Regions from separate parts of the Metabacillus elymi genome, predicted to be linked through region 1. Evidence: riboswitches for the same ligand, from Rfam matches in the RefSeq annotation. Region 1 holds a riboswitch; each other region holds the start of a gene.

Region 1 (4,220 bases):
ATATTGCCGTCCTTCATGCAGATCAAGGAAGCCAAAAAAAGTAAATGTAGAATTCTACCATGATATCAATGGAGTTGAAGAAGCTGGTTTTCGTCCTTGCAAAAGATGTCAGCCAGAAGTTGAACAATCCCCGCATATTGAGATTGTCAGAAGGATCATTACCTTCCTAGTCAACCATTATAAACAAAATTTGATGCTAAAAGACATAGCGGATCAAGTAGGCTTAAGTCCCTTTTATTTGGAACGCTTATTTAAACAAGAAACCTCTGAGACTCCGCGTACTTATTTAGAAAAAATACGCATCGATAAAGCAGCCCATCTTCTTAAATGCACAGCTATGACAAACTTAGAGATTTGTTATGAGGTAGGATTCCAGAGTCCTTCCAACTTTTATAAAGTGTTTCGAAGCTTAAAAAACTGTTCACCTAGTGAATATCGAAAGGAATTCCTAAATGAATTGGATTGATCATGAATCTTATTTGGAGATTTATCCTCCTGAGGAATTTAATTTTGAAGAGTGTTTAATTTTATTAGGAAGGTCTAATCAGGAAGTGCTTCATCAAATTAAAGAGGGAGCTGTATATAAACTAATAAAAATTAAAGACTCTTTGATTTTATGTAAAATAGAATATATCAATAATTGCATAAATGTTGAATTTCCAATCAGGACTCCATCTATTCTCCATCGTAAAAAAGTGGGAGAGTATATTTGGGAATGGTTTGATTTGGCTCATGATTTAGAAATATTTTATCAAATGGCTAGTAAGGATAAAATTTTAAAGAAACTTGCGCATAAATATTTTGGCTTAAGGATTATGTGCATTCCAGATTTATTTGAAGCGCTAGTATGGGCAATAATGGGACAGCAAATTAATTTACCATTTGCTTACACATTAAAGCAACGGTTTGTTGAACAATTTGGCGAATTTATAATTTTCGAAGGACAAAGGTTTTGGTTATTCCCATCATTTGAAAAAATTGCATCCTTAGATATAGATGATTTAAGGAAACTTCAATTTACTACTAGGAAGGCTGAATATATCATTGGCATTGCTAAAGAAATGAAAAGTGGCAAATTAACAAAAAAATTATTGCTTCAGAAACAAGATTATCATCAAATACAAAAATCATTAATCTTGATAAGAGGTATCGGAGCATGGACGGCAGATTATGTGATGATGAAATGCTTACACCAAACCTCCTCCTTTCCAATTGCGGATGTAGGTCTTCATAATGCCTTAAAGAATCTATTAAGTCTTAAGGAGAAACCGACTATAGAAGAAATAGAGGAATATGCAGCAAATTGGGAAGGTTGGCAGGCGTATGCTACCTTTTATCTATGGAGGTCCTTATATGACAAAAATATATAAATTAGACTATGAATCACCGATTGGCGTGATAGAAATAATCAGTACTCATGAAGCCATCAGTTCTATACTGTTTTCTGAAGGGAATAAAAAAGAGAATTTATTACAAGCTGAAACACTTCCAGTTTTAACAGAATGCTACAACCAACTTGACGAATACTTTAAGGGCCATCGCCAAGAATTTACATTCCCATATCAATTTGAAGGGACTGACTTTCAAAAAACAGTATGGAATGCTTTAACAAAAATACCTTACGCTAAAACGGGATCTTATAAGGATATAGCTGTTTCCATTGAAAATAAAAAGGCGATAAGAGCAGTAGGGAGTGCAAATGGGAAAAACAGGTTAAGCATTGTGATCCCTTGTCACAGAATAATCGGTTCAAATGGGAAATTAACCGGTTATGCAGGAGGTCTATGGAGGAAGGAATGGCTGCTTCAACATGAGAAAGCTCATAACATTTAAGAGCTTTAAAGTACTTCATTTAGAATCGTTAGGATGAACCGTACCATAAGTATAAGTAAATGCGGTTTGGGGAGTGACATGGAAATTGGCTTTATTAATGAAAGTAAATAGGTTTTTAACATAACTTATCTAGAATTTATGAAATCTGTTTCATAATATAGCAAAGAATAAATGATCAAAAATTCAATGTGAAAACAAGGTAGGCGGAGTGGAGATATCGATACAAAGATCCAACCGACACCTTCCATTGATTCAAGGTTAGATATATGCGTTGTGTAGCAAGTTGGGTCGTCCTTTTTTACGAAAGATCGTTTGAATCTTCATTAGTTACCCTCTGTTTAATCCCAATTTAAAATGAAATGATTTAATGATCTATTCTTCAATTATATTTTTTTACTTTGCCAGCTGTGATTATTATAAATATTCGAAATTCTCTAACTATACAGAAGTGTATTGACAATTTTTTCATAGGTTGATAAGGTTAAAAAAATTATTTCTTATCCAGAGAGGTGGAGGGACTGGCCCTATGAAACCTCAGCAACAGGTCTACTAAGACACTGTGCTAACTCCAGCGGGTGATGAATCCTTGATAGATAAGAGCCTAAGTTTTTATTTGTCAGTAAAGCACTCTATTTTCAGAGTGCTTTTTTGATTTTTTCTGGATGTAAGATAAAGGAGAGTATGAATGGAGAACGAAAGTAAACAAGAATTTCAAAGAAAAATGCAAGCACGACATTTAGTAATGCTATCGCTTGGTGGAGTGATTGGAACTGGATTATTCTTAAGTTCTGGTTATACGATTCAACAGGCTGGTCCAATCGGCACAATTCTCTCATATTTAATTGGAGCATTAGTGGTTTATCTAGTCATGCTTTGTTTAGGTGAACTTTCAGTACATATGCCTGAGACAGGTGCGTTTCATAGCTATGCAACCAAATACATTGGTCCAGGGACAGGGTATACAGTAGCTTGGTTATATTGGCTAACCTGGACTGTTGCATTAGGTTCGGAATTTACGGCTGCAGGATTGCTAATGCAGCGATGGTTTCCATCAATCAATGTTTGGATATGGAGTGTTCTATTCGCAATTGTGATCTTTGTATTGAATGCTCTGACTGTTAAGCTTTTCGCTGAATCCGAATTCTGGTTTGCATCTATAAAGGTAATAGCAATTGTGATCTTTATTATTTTAGGAGTAGCAGCAATGGTAGGTTTTATTCCAATGACTAATTCGCAACCAGCACCATTCTTTACCAATTTTGTGAGTGCAGGTTTATTTCCTAATGGTGCTTTTGTAATTATAATGACGATGCTTGCAGTGAATTTTGCATTCTCGGGAACTGAATTAATAGGAATTGCAGCAGGAGAAACTTCAGATCCAGAAAAAACGATTCCAAAGGCAATTCGTACAACATTATGGAGATTGGTGATCTTTTTTGTAGGAACTATCGTTGTATTATCTGCGTTATTGCCTATCTCGGATGCAGGAGTATTAGAGAGCCCCTTTGTTGCAGTTCTTGAACGAATTGGTGTGCCATATGCAGCGGATATTATGAACTTTGTTATTTTAACAGCTATTTTATCTGCTGCAAACTCAGGTCTATATGCATCTTCTAGAATGCTTTGGTCACTTGCAGATAAGAAGACTATATCACCAATTTTTGCAAAATTGACAAAACGAGGTGTGCCTATATATGCAATCATTTTCAGCATGTTAGGCGGTGGTTTAGCTTTGTTATCAAGTATTATTGCACCAGATACTGTATACATAGTGCTTGTATCCATTTCGGGGCTAGCCGTGGTTGCAGTTTGGATGAGTATTAGTGCTTCACAGTTTCTATTTCGCAAACAATTTATAAAAGAAGGAAATTCAGAAAAGGACTTGGTCTATCGTGCACCATTATATCCTCTAGTACCAATCGTTTCGTTTATACTTTGCCTTGCTTCATGTATTGGAATTGCATTTGATCCTACACAACGCATTGCGCTGTATTGTTGCATTCCATTTATTTTGTTTTGCTATGGAAGTTATTATATAACACAAATTTTAAAGAAAAGGAGAGTAGAATATGTCGAACAAAATCAACCCAATTAACGCTATTTTACGCGATCATTCAATCATGATTCTGGACGGTGCTCTAGCTACAGAGCTTGAGCAGCATGGGTGTGAATTGGACGATCCCCTTTGGTCTGCACGTGTTTTACTTGAAAATCCAGAATTGATTTATCAGGTTCATTCAGACTATTTTCGTGCTGGAGCAGACTGTGCGATAACTGCAAGCTACCAAGCTACTATCGATGGTTTTTCCATGCGTGGTATCCAAGAAAAAGAAGCTTTGGAGTTAATTAAGAAAACGGTATTACTTGCAAGAAGAGCAAGAGATGAT
Region 2 (4,220 bases), 1.0 Mb from region 1:
AAGGTCATGTTTCCAGCCTCAATTCCTTATGCTGTAACAGGAACTAGATTAGCGTGGGCGTTTGCATGGAGAGCATTGATGGCCGGTGAATTATTAAGTACTGGACCAGGACTTGGTTATAAACTGAAATTCGCGTCAGATTTTGGCGATATGAGTTTAGTTATCGCGATCATGATGATGATTATGGTGATCGGAGTTATTGTCGATTTACTATTTTTCCAAAGAGTAGAAAAAAGTGTTATGAAAAAATGGGGTTTAGATAATTAAGAAAAGCGGAAGCGCCTTGATCAGCCCCGAATAGCTTAAGACGCTCATGAAATGAAGGTGTTTTTTACCTTCAATTCATGAGTGGCTTATGACTCGAGGGGCTAGGCGCTGGAGCTAGACACTAATTAAAAAGAGACGGAGGCTTAAACATGAAAAAGGGTATATTATTTGCACTTATATCGGTTTTATTAGTAGGTGTATTGGCAGCATGTGGGACGGCTAATACAGGTTCAAATGGTAGTGGAAGTGATAGTAAAAAGGAAGTAGTAATTGGTTATTTTCCTAATATTGATCACGTACCTGCGATGATCGCCAAGGAAAAAGGGTATTTTGAAGAAGCATTAGGGGAAGATGTAAAAGTAACGTATAAAACGTTTCCTGATGGAGCAGCATTTATGACTGCGTTAAAAACAGGTGATATCCATGCAGGTTTAGTTGGCCCTGGCCCTGTTATGAATAACTATGCAAATGGGGCAGATGTGAAGATTCTAGCAGGAGCATCTTCAGGTGGAACAGTTATCGTTGCATCTGAAAAAAGTGGTGTGCAATCAATTGATGATTTAACAGGTAAAACATTTATTACACCTGGTGTAGGCTGCACACATGATGTTCAAATGGAGACATTCCTTCAAGACTTTGGCATTACATCAGCACGTATTGGTGGAACATTAAAGCATGTAACTGGTAACCCAGCTCAATATGGAGCAATGTTTGAATCAGGAAAAGTTGATCTTGCTGCAGTTCCAGAACCATGGGCATCTATGCTTGTAAATGATGGAGCGAAAGTGATCGTTGATACGGATGAAATTTCTTACGGAACAACACTTCCTAATACTGTATTAGTAACAAGCGGAAAGTTAATTGAAGAAGACAAAGAACTAGTTGCAGCCATTGTAAAAGCACATGAAAAAGGTGTTAACTTTATTAATGAAAACCGTGAAGAGGCACGTGATATTGCAATTAAAGCGATCAAAGATATTACAGATCAAGAGCTTGATCCAGCAATCGTTGACAGTGCTTGGGAGCGTGTAACGTACACAACAGAAGTAAATGCAGAGGTTGTACAAGAATTTGCAAATTCTTCATTTGAGCTTAAATTTCTTAAAGAAAAACCTGAATTTAGTGATCTAATCGATACTCATTTCTTAACAAAGTAGGCGTTAATCGTGAAAAAACTTGTTTTTATCACTTTCCTTGCTGTTCTAGTGTTGGTAGGCTGTTCACAGTCTATCAACCTAGAGGAGCATTTTTCTTTAAATGGGACAGTTGAGCCTTTAGATGCTGTTAATCAAGTTGGAGAAAAAGTAAAAATGTCAGATTATGAAGATAAAGTCTGGCTTTCTACGTTCATTTTCACAAATTGTGATACTGTTTGTTCACCAATGACCGCACATATCGCAACACTTCAAGAGCAATTACAAGACGAAAAAGTAGATGTTGAGCTCGTCTCCTTTAGCATTGATCCAGAACATGACACACCTGAAGTGTTAAAGGGATTTGCAGAACAATTCGGTGCCGATTTTAAAAACTGGAACTTTCTCACTGGCTATGAACAAGCAGAAATTGAATCCTTCTCAAACACGAGCTTTCTTGTACCTGCTGCAAAGCTAGAAGGTTCAAACCAATTCGTTCACAGCACATCGATCTATCTTATGAAAGGCAACACGATACTCGAACAATATGAAGGTGTGTCAGAAGTACCGAATGAAAAAATTGTCGAAGATATCAAACTATTACAATAATTGTGTTGCAATCTCCACTCGAATCATGTAAAGTAGTAAAAAATAGTAAACCTTAAAAATTTCATACATTTCTTATCAAGAGAGGCAGAGGGACTGGCCCTATGAAGCCTCAGCAACCGGTTCAAAACGAGTGAAGATCTCGTAACCGTTGATTTGCGTATTTTTGAGAAACCTTAGGTAGTTTTTTACAGCACCGACGGATAAATCAAAATGCATCGAACAAAGCGTCCTTGTTTGTTCGAGGCATTTTGATTTATCCGTCGCAGGCTTGCAACGCAAGCCGCAAGCACTTGCGTGCTGTAAAAAACCAAACAACACTACTTATAGAGTTTCCTAAGTTCAACCCGCAAATCAACTATTTCTTAAGCTCCACCCAAGATCTTCTACAAGTGCCAAGGTGCTAAATCCAGCAAGCCACACCAGCATTATGCTTGAGAGATAAGAAGAAGCGCACTCAAATACACAGTCTTCTTCTTACCGGGGAAGGCTTTTTAATTTGTTTTGAAAGTCTAAAAATGTGCTTCCTCTCATGTGCATAATCAAGAAAAATAACCTTAACTTAGGATGGTGACAGACATGAGTCAACGAATTGAAACGAAGTTAGCGCAAATTGGAAATCGAAGTGAAAATGTTACAGGTACGGTAAATCCGCCAGTCTATTTTTCGACAGCTTATCGACATGCTGGAATCGGAGAATCAACTGGCTTTGATTATATTCGAACAGGAAATCCTACAAGACTATTAGTTGAAAAGGCCATTGCCGATTTAGAACATGGTGATCGTGGATTTGCATTCAGTTCAGGGATGGCTGCTATTCAAACGATTATGGCATTATTCCAAAGTGGTGATGAACTTATCGTATCATCTGACCTCTATGGTGGAACTTATCGTTTATTTGAAAGAGAATGGAAAAAGTACGGTTTATCATTTCAATATGATGATTTCACAAACCCAGCAGAAACAGAAAAATTAATATCTGAAAAAACAAAGGCGATATTTATCGAGACACCGACAAATCCATTAATGCAGGAAGCTGATATTAAAGAGCTTGCGACGTTAGCTAAGAAACATAATTTATTAGTGATTGTTGATAACACATTTTATACACCTGTTATTCAAACACCAATCCTTGATGGAGCTGACATTGTGATCCATAGTGCAACAAAATATTTAGGTGGACACAATGATGTGCTTGCGGGTCTAGTTGTTACAAAGGGTGAGCAATTAAGCGATGAGTTTTTCCAACATCAAAATGCGATCGGCGCGGTTTTATCACCGTTTGATTCCTGGCTCTTAATGAGAGGAATGAAGACATTATCACTTCGCATGAGACAGCATGAGCAAAACGCTCAAGCCGTTTCACAATTTTTAGAAGAACATCCAGATGTTCTCGATGTTTTATATCCAGGAAAAGGTGGAATGCTGTCATTCCGTTTGCAGGATGAAACATTGGTGAATCCATTTCTAAAAAGTCTTAAGACGATTACCTTTGCGGAAAGCTTAGGTGGAATCGAAAGCTTTATTACCTATCCTGCAACCCAAACACATATGGACATTCCATTGGAAATTAGAATGGCAAATGGTGTGTGTAATAGACTACTGCGTTTCTCAGTAGGTGTAGAACATGCTGAGGATATTATCGAAGATTTAGCTCAGAGCTTTAAACAAATGAAGGGGGCTGAAGCAATTGAGCAATCATGATTGGTCGTTTCAAACAAAACTTTTGCATAATGAGTCAAAGGTAGATAGAGGTACAGGAGCAGTTAGTGTTCCAATTCACCATTCATCAACTTTCCATCAATTTGATATAGATGAATTTGGGAAATATGATTATGCGCGTTCTGGTAACCCTACAAGAGAAGCGTTGGAGCAAGCGATCGCAGAATTAGAGGGTGGAACAAAAGGCTTGGCATTTTCTTCAGGAATGGCTGCTATTTCAACAGCATTCCTGCTTCTTTCCCAAGGTGATCATGTCCTTGTGACTGAGGACGTATATGGTGGAACCTTTCGAATCATAACAGATGTTCTAACTAGATTCGGGATTGAGCACACTTTTGTTGATATGACAGATCTTCATCAAGTAGCATCAAAGATTCGTCCGAATACTAAAGTAATCTACATGGAAACACCTTCAAATCCGTTGTTGAAAGTTACAGACATTCGAGGAATTGTGAACCTTGCGAAGGCAAATAACTGTCTAACGTTTTTAGA
Region 3 (4,220 bases), 1.3 Mb from region 1:
TTTGAAATTTAACTGAAATCCTTTCATAAAACTTCATCTCTTTTTTCATTTTGTAGCCCCCACAGTTTTATGTCTTTACCTATTACATCGGATATGAGGGTACAAATGTTAACTTCTTTACTCATAAAAATCAAAATAAAATTAGTAAATGCAGAAAAATTAGTTAATAGGCCCTTTAGCCTTTTAACTAATTTTCGTTTATAATTCAAATTCCCATTCTTCTTGCAAAAGCAAATAGAGAATAAATAACGTGTTTTCTACATTAAACACTTACCCAATATTTTACTAATGAGACGACAGGTGGATGTAAATTGTTTCAAACTATTTCAAATATCGATAAAATTCGTGTTTAATCTTACGACAAAAAGAGGTCCACCCCCTTATTGAACTTCAACTGAAGTCTCAATATGGTCATGAACCTCTCCTTTTTCAACATGAACTACTATCTTATATATCCCAGTTTCTTCAAATTGATAGGAAGATGTGTACGTCCCTTTTGTCGATGCTTCTTCTGCATCAATATACTTATGTTGTTCTTCTCCATCCTTCCAAATTTCAAATCTCACCGTCGCATCTGGAAATGGTTGTTCACCCTCTTGAATTGTTGTTGATAACTGCTCCTCTTCATTTACCTTAAAATCAGATAATTCGTCTACAGTTATCGTTACACTACTATGATGGTGCCCCGCTTCTGTTTGTTCATGATGCTCGTGCTCATTCTCGCTTTCTTTTTCATCATTCTTTTCTGTAATCGTAGCTGTTGAGCCTTCTCCTACCTGAATATCTAATGATGGCATCGTATGATAACTTTCTACATTTGTATGTGCGGTTATTTTGAATGTACCATCTTCCTTAAATTGATAATTAATTCCATATGTACCTGTTTCAATAAGTTTTGCTTCAATTTTTTCTGAAACATCACCAAGTTTTATCTCAAACGTTACCTCTGCATCGTCCACTAGATCATCACCATAATATACTTTTGCAGCGATTGGTACTTCTTCGTTTTTATTAACATGTTTACTAGCAATTATTTCAACCTTTGGTGCTTTTACTTCCTCTTCAGAAGCGACTTGATGTTCTTGATGATTTGCTGATTCTTGACAGCCGCTTAAAACTAAAGAAAGGAAAATGAAGGAGCAAGTGATTATCCCTTGTTTCATATTGTATAACCTCCAAATCGTCACTCATACTATGATATAACATAACTATCATAATTAGATACGTTTTCTTTGATGCTTCAATATTTATTCACATATAGAAGAAAAAATATTCACTTATTAAGTCTTATACACTGATATAGAAAAGGGTCTGATGCAAAATACATCAGACCCTTTTCTTCTTTTATAAATTATTGATTTAACGCTTCTTTACTTAACGCTTCAGCTTTGTCTGTGCTTTCCCATGGAAGATCTAGATCATTACGACCGAAATGTCCATACGCAGCAGTTTGCTTATATATCGGACGACGTAGATTAAGCATTTTTATAATACCCGCTGGACGTAGATCAAAGTTGTTACGTACAACAGCTACTAAAACTTCTTCCGATACTTTTCCAGTTCCAAATGTATCAACTGAAATCGATACCGGTTGTGCAACACCAATTGCATATGCTAATTGAACTTCACATTTATCAGCTAATCCAGAAGCAACAATATTTTTCGCTACATAACGAGCAGCATAAGCGGCAGAACGGTCAACTTTTGTCGCATCCTTACCAGAGAATGCACCACCACCGTGACGTGCATAACCACCGTACGTATCAACGATAATTTTACGTCCAGTTAAACCAGCATCTCCTTGAGGTCCCCCAATGACGAAGCGACCTGTTGGATTAATGAAATACTTTGTATTTTCATCAATTAATTCTGCAGGGACAACTGGGTTAATAACATGCTCTTTTAGGTTACGCTGAATTTGTTCTAATGAAATTTCTGGGTGATGCTGAGTGGAAATAACGATCGTATCAATACGAACTGGTTTATCATTTTCATCATATTCTACCGTAACTTGTGTTTTACCGTCTGGACGTAAGTAAGGAAGTATATCCTCTTTACGTACTTCTGTTAAACGACGTGAAAGTTTGTGAGCTAATGAAATTGGAAGTGGCATTAATTCCTTTGTTTCATTACATGCAAATCCAAACATTAATCCTTGGTCTCCAGCACCGATTGCATCAATTTCTTCATCAGACATTAGGCCTTCACGAGCTTCAAGTGCTTGGTCAACACCCATAGCGATATCGGCTGATTGCTCATCAATTGAAGTAAGAACTGCACAAGTTTCTGCATCAAAGCCATATTTAGCTCGTGTATAGCCAATACCTTTAATTGTTTCACGAACAATTTTTGGGATATCAACGTATGTAGTTGTTGTAATTTCCCCAGCAACTAAAACTAATCCTGTCGTAACAGACGTTTCACACGCTACACGTGCATTTGGATCTTTTTCAATAATTGCATCAAGGATTGAATCTGAAATTTGGTCACAAATCTTATCTGGATGGCCTTCTGTTACAGACTCAGAAGTAAATAAACGTTTTTTAGTCATGTTAAAGTTTTCCTCCTCATACTCATGTTCAAATTGATCCGGAACTCTTCCTTTTACCTAAAAGAATCACGCTGGCATGTTTTGTGAACAGAATTATTATGTACCTCTACCACATGCTTGTCCTGGTAAAACTCTAATGAAGAAGATACGCTTATTTTCTGTTATCAAAAAAACCTTTCCCTAAATGAGGAAAGGTTTGTTATCGTTCATAGCCTTTCGCTCTTATCGATCAAGGGCTTTCGCCTTGCATCAGGTTAGCACCTTTGCGTCGGAAAATGTCATTTGGGCATAATCGCCGCTTTCCTTTGATAGCAGGTTGCTGGGTTTCATAGGGCCTGTCCCTCCACCAGCTCGGGATAAGAGAATCCGTTCAAGGACATATCATAGCGCACTGGGGTAATGGTGTCAACAAAAAACAGCAAGTTATCAGAGATTATTTCCTATTAATTTTCATGATTAATCTATTCATTAGTGTTACCCATTTTGTTGACATATTATTAAGTTTCTTTTTGAAGTATAAAAATTGCTTTCTAAACTTTTTTTCAAAAAACACACACGATTAGTATGTTCAATTAAATATAATGTGTTATACTATTTAAAACTAAGTCAGAATTTTGTAATATATCTTTCTACGTTAATTTTTCGAAAAGGATGGTAATGGGGATGAATATTGTGGAGATGACAAATGAATTAGCAGAGTTGTTAAAAGGGGATAATGCAAGACATAATTTATCAGTTGCTCAACTTGTGGAAAAAGTACTTAAACGCAAGGAAGGGATTTTAACCTCAACTGGTGCAATCCGAGCGACTACTGGAGCATATACTGGTAGGTCTCCACAAGATAAATTTATCGTGAAAGAAAGTTCTATCGAAAATAAAATTGATTGGGGCATTGTTAATCAACCTATTTTAGAGGCTGACTTTGATAAGCTTTATAGTAAAATGATCAACTACTTAAAGGAACGAGAAGAATTATACATTTTCAATGGTTTTGCCGGTGCAGATAAACGCTATCAGTTGCCTCTTCAAGTCATAAATGAATATGCTTGGCATAATTTATTCGCACAGCAGCTTTTTATAAAAGACAATGAAAAATCGATTACAAATGAGAAGCCTTTTACTATTCTTTGTGCACCACACTTTAAAGCTGATCCTGCTGTTGATGGTACAAATTCTGAAACATTTATCATTATTTCATTTGAGAAAAGAACAATTTTAATCGGTGGGACAGAATACGCTGGTGAAATGAAAAAATCTGTCTTTTCAGTTATGAACTTTTTGTTACCAGAAAACAATATTCTTTCAATGCATTGCTCAGCAAATGTTGGTTTTGAAGGTGATGTTGCTTTATTTTTCGGTTTATCTGGAACTGGAAAAACAACTTTGTCTGCTGATCCTAACAGACGATTAATCGGTGACGATGAGCATGGCTGGTCTACTTCAGGCATCTTTAATATTGAAGGCGGTTGCTATGCGAAATGTATTAATTTATCGGAAGAAAAAGAGCCCCAAATTTTTAATGCCATTCGCTATGGTGCCGTTTTAGAAAACGTTGTTGTTGATAATGAAACTCGTGAAGCTGATTATGATAATTCCTTTTTCACTGAGAATACAAGGGCTGCATATTCGTTAGATGCTATTGATAAGGTTATTACACCTAGTATAGCGG
Region 4 (4,220 bases), 510 kb from region 1:
CCGTATCTGAAAGAGTGTTTACTTCAAAGATCTTTTCACCAATTTGAGAAGGTTTTTTCGGGAATTGTTCTTGCAATTCCCTACCTAGCATTTGTTCCACTACCTTACCTGTCGTGGTATCAGCAACAAACTCATGTGAAACTAACTTACCGTTCCTCATAATTGTAATTTCATCACAGATTTCAAAAATTTCTGGGAGCCGGTGGGAAATAAAGATGATTCCTACATCCTTCGCTTTAAGCTCTTGCACGATCCTGAACAACTCTTTTGTTTCTGAATGGCTAAGCGGGGCTGTTGGTTCATCTAATATAAGAAATTTACAATCTGTCGAGACTGTTCTAGCAATCAGTACCATTTGTTTTTCTGCCAAGGTTAACTCGCTAACTAATTTTTTGGAGGAAACATGAATGTTTAGGCTGTTCAAAATAACTGTTGCTTTTTTATGAAGATCCTTCCACCTTACAAATTGTCTTTTCCCCATCCCATTAACAGTATTTGATAGCATAATATTTTCCCCTACTGTTAAATTTGGTATGAGCGCAGTATCTACCTCTTGGTGAACAATTTGAATACCACAGCCTTGTGCTTCCTTTGGGGTACGGATATTTGTTTTATGATCATCAATTAAGATCTCACCAGTGTAATGGTCATAGGTACCTGATAAAACCTTCATTAACGTTGATTTCCCAGCACCATTTGCTCCAATTAGAGCATGGGTTGTACCACTTTTCATTGTAAAATCTACAGAATCTAATGCCTTCACACCAGGAAATTCGATTGAGACTTCTTTCATTTTTAATACTGTATGAATCATCATTTACCTCCTCTGATGTTAATGGAGAAAATTTTGCTATTATTCTATCAAAACCAATTTTTCATCTGTGGAGATTTCTACCAGTATATGGAGGATAAAAGCAAACACCCTCTTATACTAGACCAAGAGAGTGTTCGCTCATTTTCTTCATAGAATAGTTCTTACTTTTTATAATACTCTTTTAATCTCTTCATCCATTCCTCTTCAAATGCGGTAGACTGCCCCCAACCTTCAACAGTATCTGCAAGATTTACCATATTAATAGGCTCGTCTGATTTCCCTAATACTTCACCAGAAATAAGTGATGCTTCAAGGTTATACGTTGCTGGCGTTTCTTCACCAGCTAGCTTTTTAGCTAACAATCTCATGTCAACTGCTCCAATTAACTTTGGATCAACTGCTGCCGTATATTTCCAAGAGCTACTCTTATCTTGCATTTCTTGAAGATCTGCATTCGATACATCAATACCGTAAATCTTAATTTCATCTCTACCAGCTTCTTTAATTGCACGTGCTGCACCGATTGCAAATGCATCCCATGTCGCGAAGATTGCATCAATTTCACCTTTAGGATGTTTATTAAGCATTGCTGCTACAGCATTTTGCGTTTTTACAGAAGTATCAGCTGCTGCCACTCCAAAACGCTCAATTTCTTTAATACCAGAGTTACTAGCCAATTTCTCTTGGTAAACTTGATTACGTCTAACCATCGGAGGAAAGCCATCTACCCAAAGATACACAATATTTGCTTCACCATTAGTATCTTTAATAAGTTGGTCTAATGCTAATGTTGCAAGTGCTTCATCATCCTGAGATGTTAATGTTACATTTTCAATTTGTGCTAATTTTTCCGTTGAATCAAATGTAACAACACTTTTCCCAGCATCAACTAGTTTTTGAACCGCATTAACAGTTGCAGCGTCATCTCCGTGAGAAATAATAAATCCATCATAATCTTCTTCTAGTCCTTGTGCTATGGCATCATGAAATTTTGCCGTGTCTCCATTAGCTGTAAATACATCTACTTGAAAGCCTAATGCTTCTCCTTCTTCCTTCGCACCAGCTAAAAATTGTGCTGTATGATCATCTCCACCGATTTTACGGATGACTTTAATCTTTGCCCTCTCACCACCAGCAAAGCGTTCTGGAACATTCTCTAATGAAACATCTGGGTTGCCTTTCCTTTTTTCAGGTTCAGTCGTTTCTCCACTATTTGAAGCACAACCTGTTAGTAATAGTGTAAATACTAGAATAAAAATAAATGCAGAGTGAAAAATTTTGTTATTCATGATTGTAAACTCCCCTTTTTCTTTTTTTGTATATTTTTACTTTATAAACACAAAAAACCTCTCTAAGATAGAGAGGTTTCGCCACAAGAATATATAGGAGTCTCCTCTCTTATCTTTCAAAACCGTAACGGTTTTGCAGGATTTAGCACCAATTCTATAATAGAACGGTTGCCGGGCGTCATCGGGCCAGTCCCTCTGCCACTCTTGATAAGAGATCGAATATGCAATTAAGTAAAGATAAGAATATGTATACTTTAATAGTGTATAGCATTAATGTCAACTATTATTTGAATATTTATATTAAATGATTTTTTAAAAAAATACCTCTTATTATGTTATAGGAAAATAATAATGTATCCATTTGATTATTACTCCCATTTACAGTTTTAATGCTTTCCCCCACAGACACAGGTGGTAAATCTCAGTTTGTTAAATTAATTATTTGATAAATTTTTTTGATAGTAACTGTAAATACCAAGGGAAGAAGAATCTAAAAAGTGTAAAATAAACAGGAATTCCATACCATGTATTCCAATCGTTATTTACCATGTATCCAGACTTAACTAATCCTAATTCTAAGACAAAACATAATAATGTAAAAACAAAAGCAAAAACCCATTTCTTCTGAGGTTTATAAAAATTAACATAAATAGTAGCAATGCTCGCAGGTACAAAGCTAATTAACATAGAATCACTTGGCTCGATTGTTTGTTTTTTTGCTAGGTCAAATAAATCAAATACTGCCCCTGCAATGCTATCAGAAATCCAAGAAAACCCACTTAAGAAAACAATAGTAATAAATATACCGACCCATGTTAGATTTTTTTTTGGCATGATTAATACGAATAATATTGTTGTTATTACTAAGGTCCATACATACCATTCACCTTCATACTTCATTAATTCCATTAAATCACCTTATTATCATTTATTTTCAAATCAATTATCTTTTATGTTTATCTTGATATAATTAGTTGGAAAATATACCAATTCTTCCTCATCTCCCTTTAAGCCTATGTTAATAAGGATAAAAGTAAAGAGGTTGTATAGAATAATGATGTGCAAAAGGAGGTGGAAGAATGCCAAATCGAAATGATAACAAATTTAGAAAAATTGAATCTGAAAGCGCGAAACAAGGGAAATCTCAAGAAGAGTATGCTGCTGAGCTTGAGAGGAACCGTGCGAGAAGTCAAGGAAAAAAATAATTGTATACTTAATGTTAAAGGTGAGCATTTTACTGTGCTTGCCTTATTTTATTTGCAGAATATAAGGGATCTAGTCCACTAAGTAAAAGAGGCTGGGACAAAAGTATTTCAGCCAAAGAAAAACCCGAACTATCATGCGAAATTCTAATTTAGAGTTTCGTAATAGTTTGGGTTTTTTATTTATATCGCTTAATTAAATTAAAAATTATTCGGCTTTAAGAATGGTCAATTTAGTTATGTCCCAGCCTCTAGAGACCTCTAAGCGATCAAATCCTATACATTAACTTTTACGCGCTTTTTTATAGATCGGTCAAGAACAAGCGGCAGAACAAGAATAACTCCAATGACCATGCAAACAGCTGATACCTGATATGAAATCCCCAGACCAACCTGTTGTTTTAAGATTCCCGCTAAACTCATCATCAGCACCATCGCGCCCATAAAAAGAGGTGTCATGATCCCGTTTACTCTCCCTACAAAAGATTCCTCAGCATTTTGAAGAATCATTGTATTAATACTAATTTGAATAGCTGGCATCATTAATCCTGTGAAAAACTGGGCTATTAAAGTTAGCCATAAAATCTCCGAGAACCCAATGACTGAAATCATTAGGGCATTTACAAACATACCCGCTGCGAGCATTCGAATCGGTGTTACTTTCTTTGATAAAGCTAACGCGATTCCACCTCCAATAATCATAGCAATTCCGTTTATCGCCATAAACCATTGGACAAACTCCTTATCCATTTGAAGCTGTTCTGTCACAATAAAGATACCTAATGGTTGTATTAAACCAACAGCCAATCCTGCTACGAAGAAATTAGCACCTAGGATGGTGAGAAATCTATTTTTCATAACATACTTAAATCCTTGCACAAATTCTTCTAAAACTGTTGTTTGCTCATCAGTTTT

What was found. Region 1 has a riboswitch for S-adenosylmethionine ahead of mmuP (S-methylmethionine permease). Riboswitches for the same ligand answer to the same signal wherever they lie in the genome.
Region 2: it holds a riboswitch for S-adenosylmethionine, as region 1 does, so the genes downstream of both, HUW50_RS14080 (methionine biosynthesis PLP-dependent protein) here and mmuP (S-methylmethionine permease) in region 1, are expected to answer to the same signal.
Region 3: it holds a riboswitch for S-adenosylmethionine, as region 1 does, so the genes downstream of both, metK (methionine adenosyltransferase) here and mmuP (S-methylmethionine permease) in region 1, are expected to answer to the same signal.
Region 4: it holds a riboswitch for S-adenosylmethionine, as region 1 does, so the genes downstream of both, HUW50_RS11505 (sugar ABC transporter substrate-binding protein) here and mmuP (S-methylmethionine permease) in region 1, are expected to answer to the same signal.

What each region holds. Positions count from the first base shown of each region.
Region 1 is NZ_CP055263.1:1,915,185-1,919,404, reverse strand. It holds gene HUW50_RS08990 (bifunctional transcriptional activator/DNA repair enzyme AdaA) at 1-466, shown strand, start outside; gene HUW50_RS08985 (DNA-3-methyladenine glycosylase 2) at 453-1,370, shown strand; gene HUW50_RS08980 (methylated-DNA--[protein]-cysteine S-methyltransferase) at 1,354-1,833, shown strand; SAM riboswitch class I at 2,328-2,433, shown strand; gene mmuP (S-methylmethionine permease) at 2,519-3,928, shown strand; gene mmuM (homocysteine S-methyltransferase) at 3,903-4,220, shown strand, end outside.
Region 2 is NZ_CP055263.1:2,950,436-2,954,655, forward strand. It holds gene HUW50_RS14065 (ABC transporter permease) at 1-267, shown strand, start outside; gene HUW50_RS14070 (aliphatic sulfonate ABC transporter substrate-binding protein) at 417-1,424, shown strand; gene HUW50_RS14075 (SCO family protein) at 1,434-2,009, shown strand; SAM riboswitch class I at 2,079-2,179, shown strand; gene HUW50_RS14080 (methionine biosynthesis PLP-dependent protein) at 2,586-3,710, shown strand; gene metC (cystathionine beta-lyase) at 3,697-4,220, shown strand, end outside.
Region 3 is NZ_CP055263.1:565,962-570,181, forward strand. It holds gene HUW50_RS02765 (methyl-accepting chemotaxis protein) at 1-49, opposite strand, end outside; gene HUW50_RS02770 (FixH family protein) at 381-1,163, opposite strand; gene metK (methionine adenosyltransferase) at 1,352-2,551, opposite strand; SAM riboswitch class I at 2,771-2,914, opposite strand; gene pckA (phosphoenolpyruvate carboxykinase (ATP)) at 3,215-4,220, shown strand, end outside.
Region 4 is NZ_CP055263.1:2,425,372-2,429,591, reverse strand. It holds gene HUW50_RS11510 (sugar ABC transporter ATP-binding protein) at 1-814, opposite strand, end outside; gene HUW50_RS11505 (sugar ABC transporter substrate-binding protein) at 976-2,103, opposite strand; SAM riboswitch class I at 2,210-2,317, opposite strand; gene HUW50_RS11500 (hypothetical protein) at 2,542-3,012, opposite strand; gene HUW50_RS27075 (hypothetical protein) at 3,183-3,308, shown strand; gene HUW50_RS11495 (MFS transporter) at 3,582-4,220, opposite strand, start outside.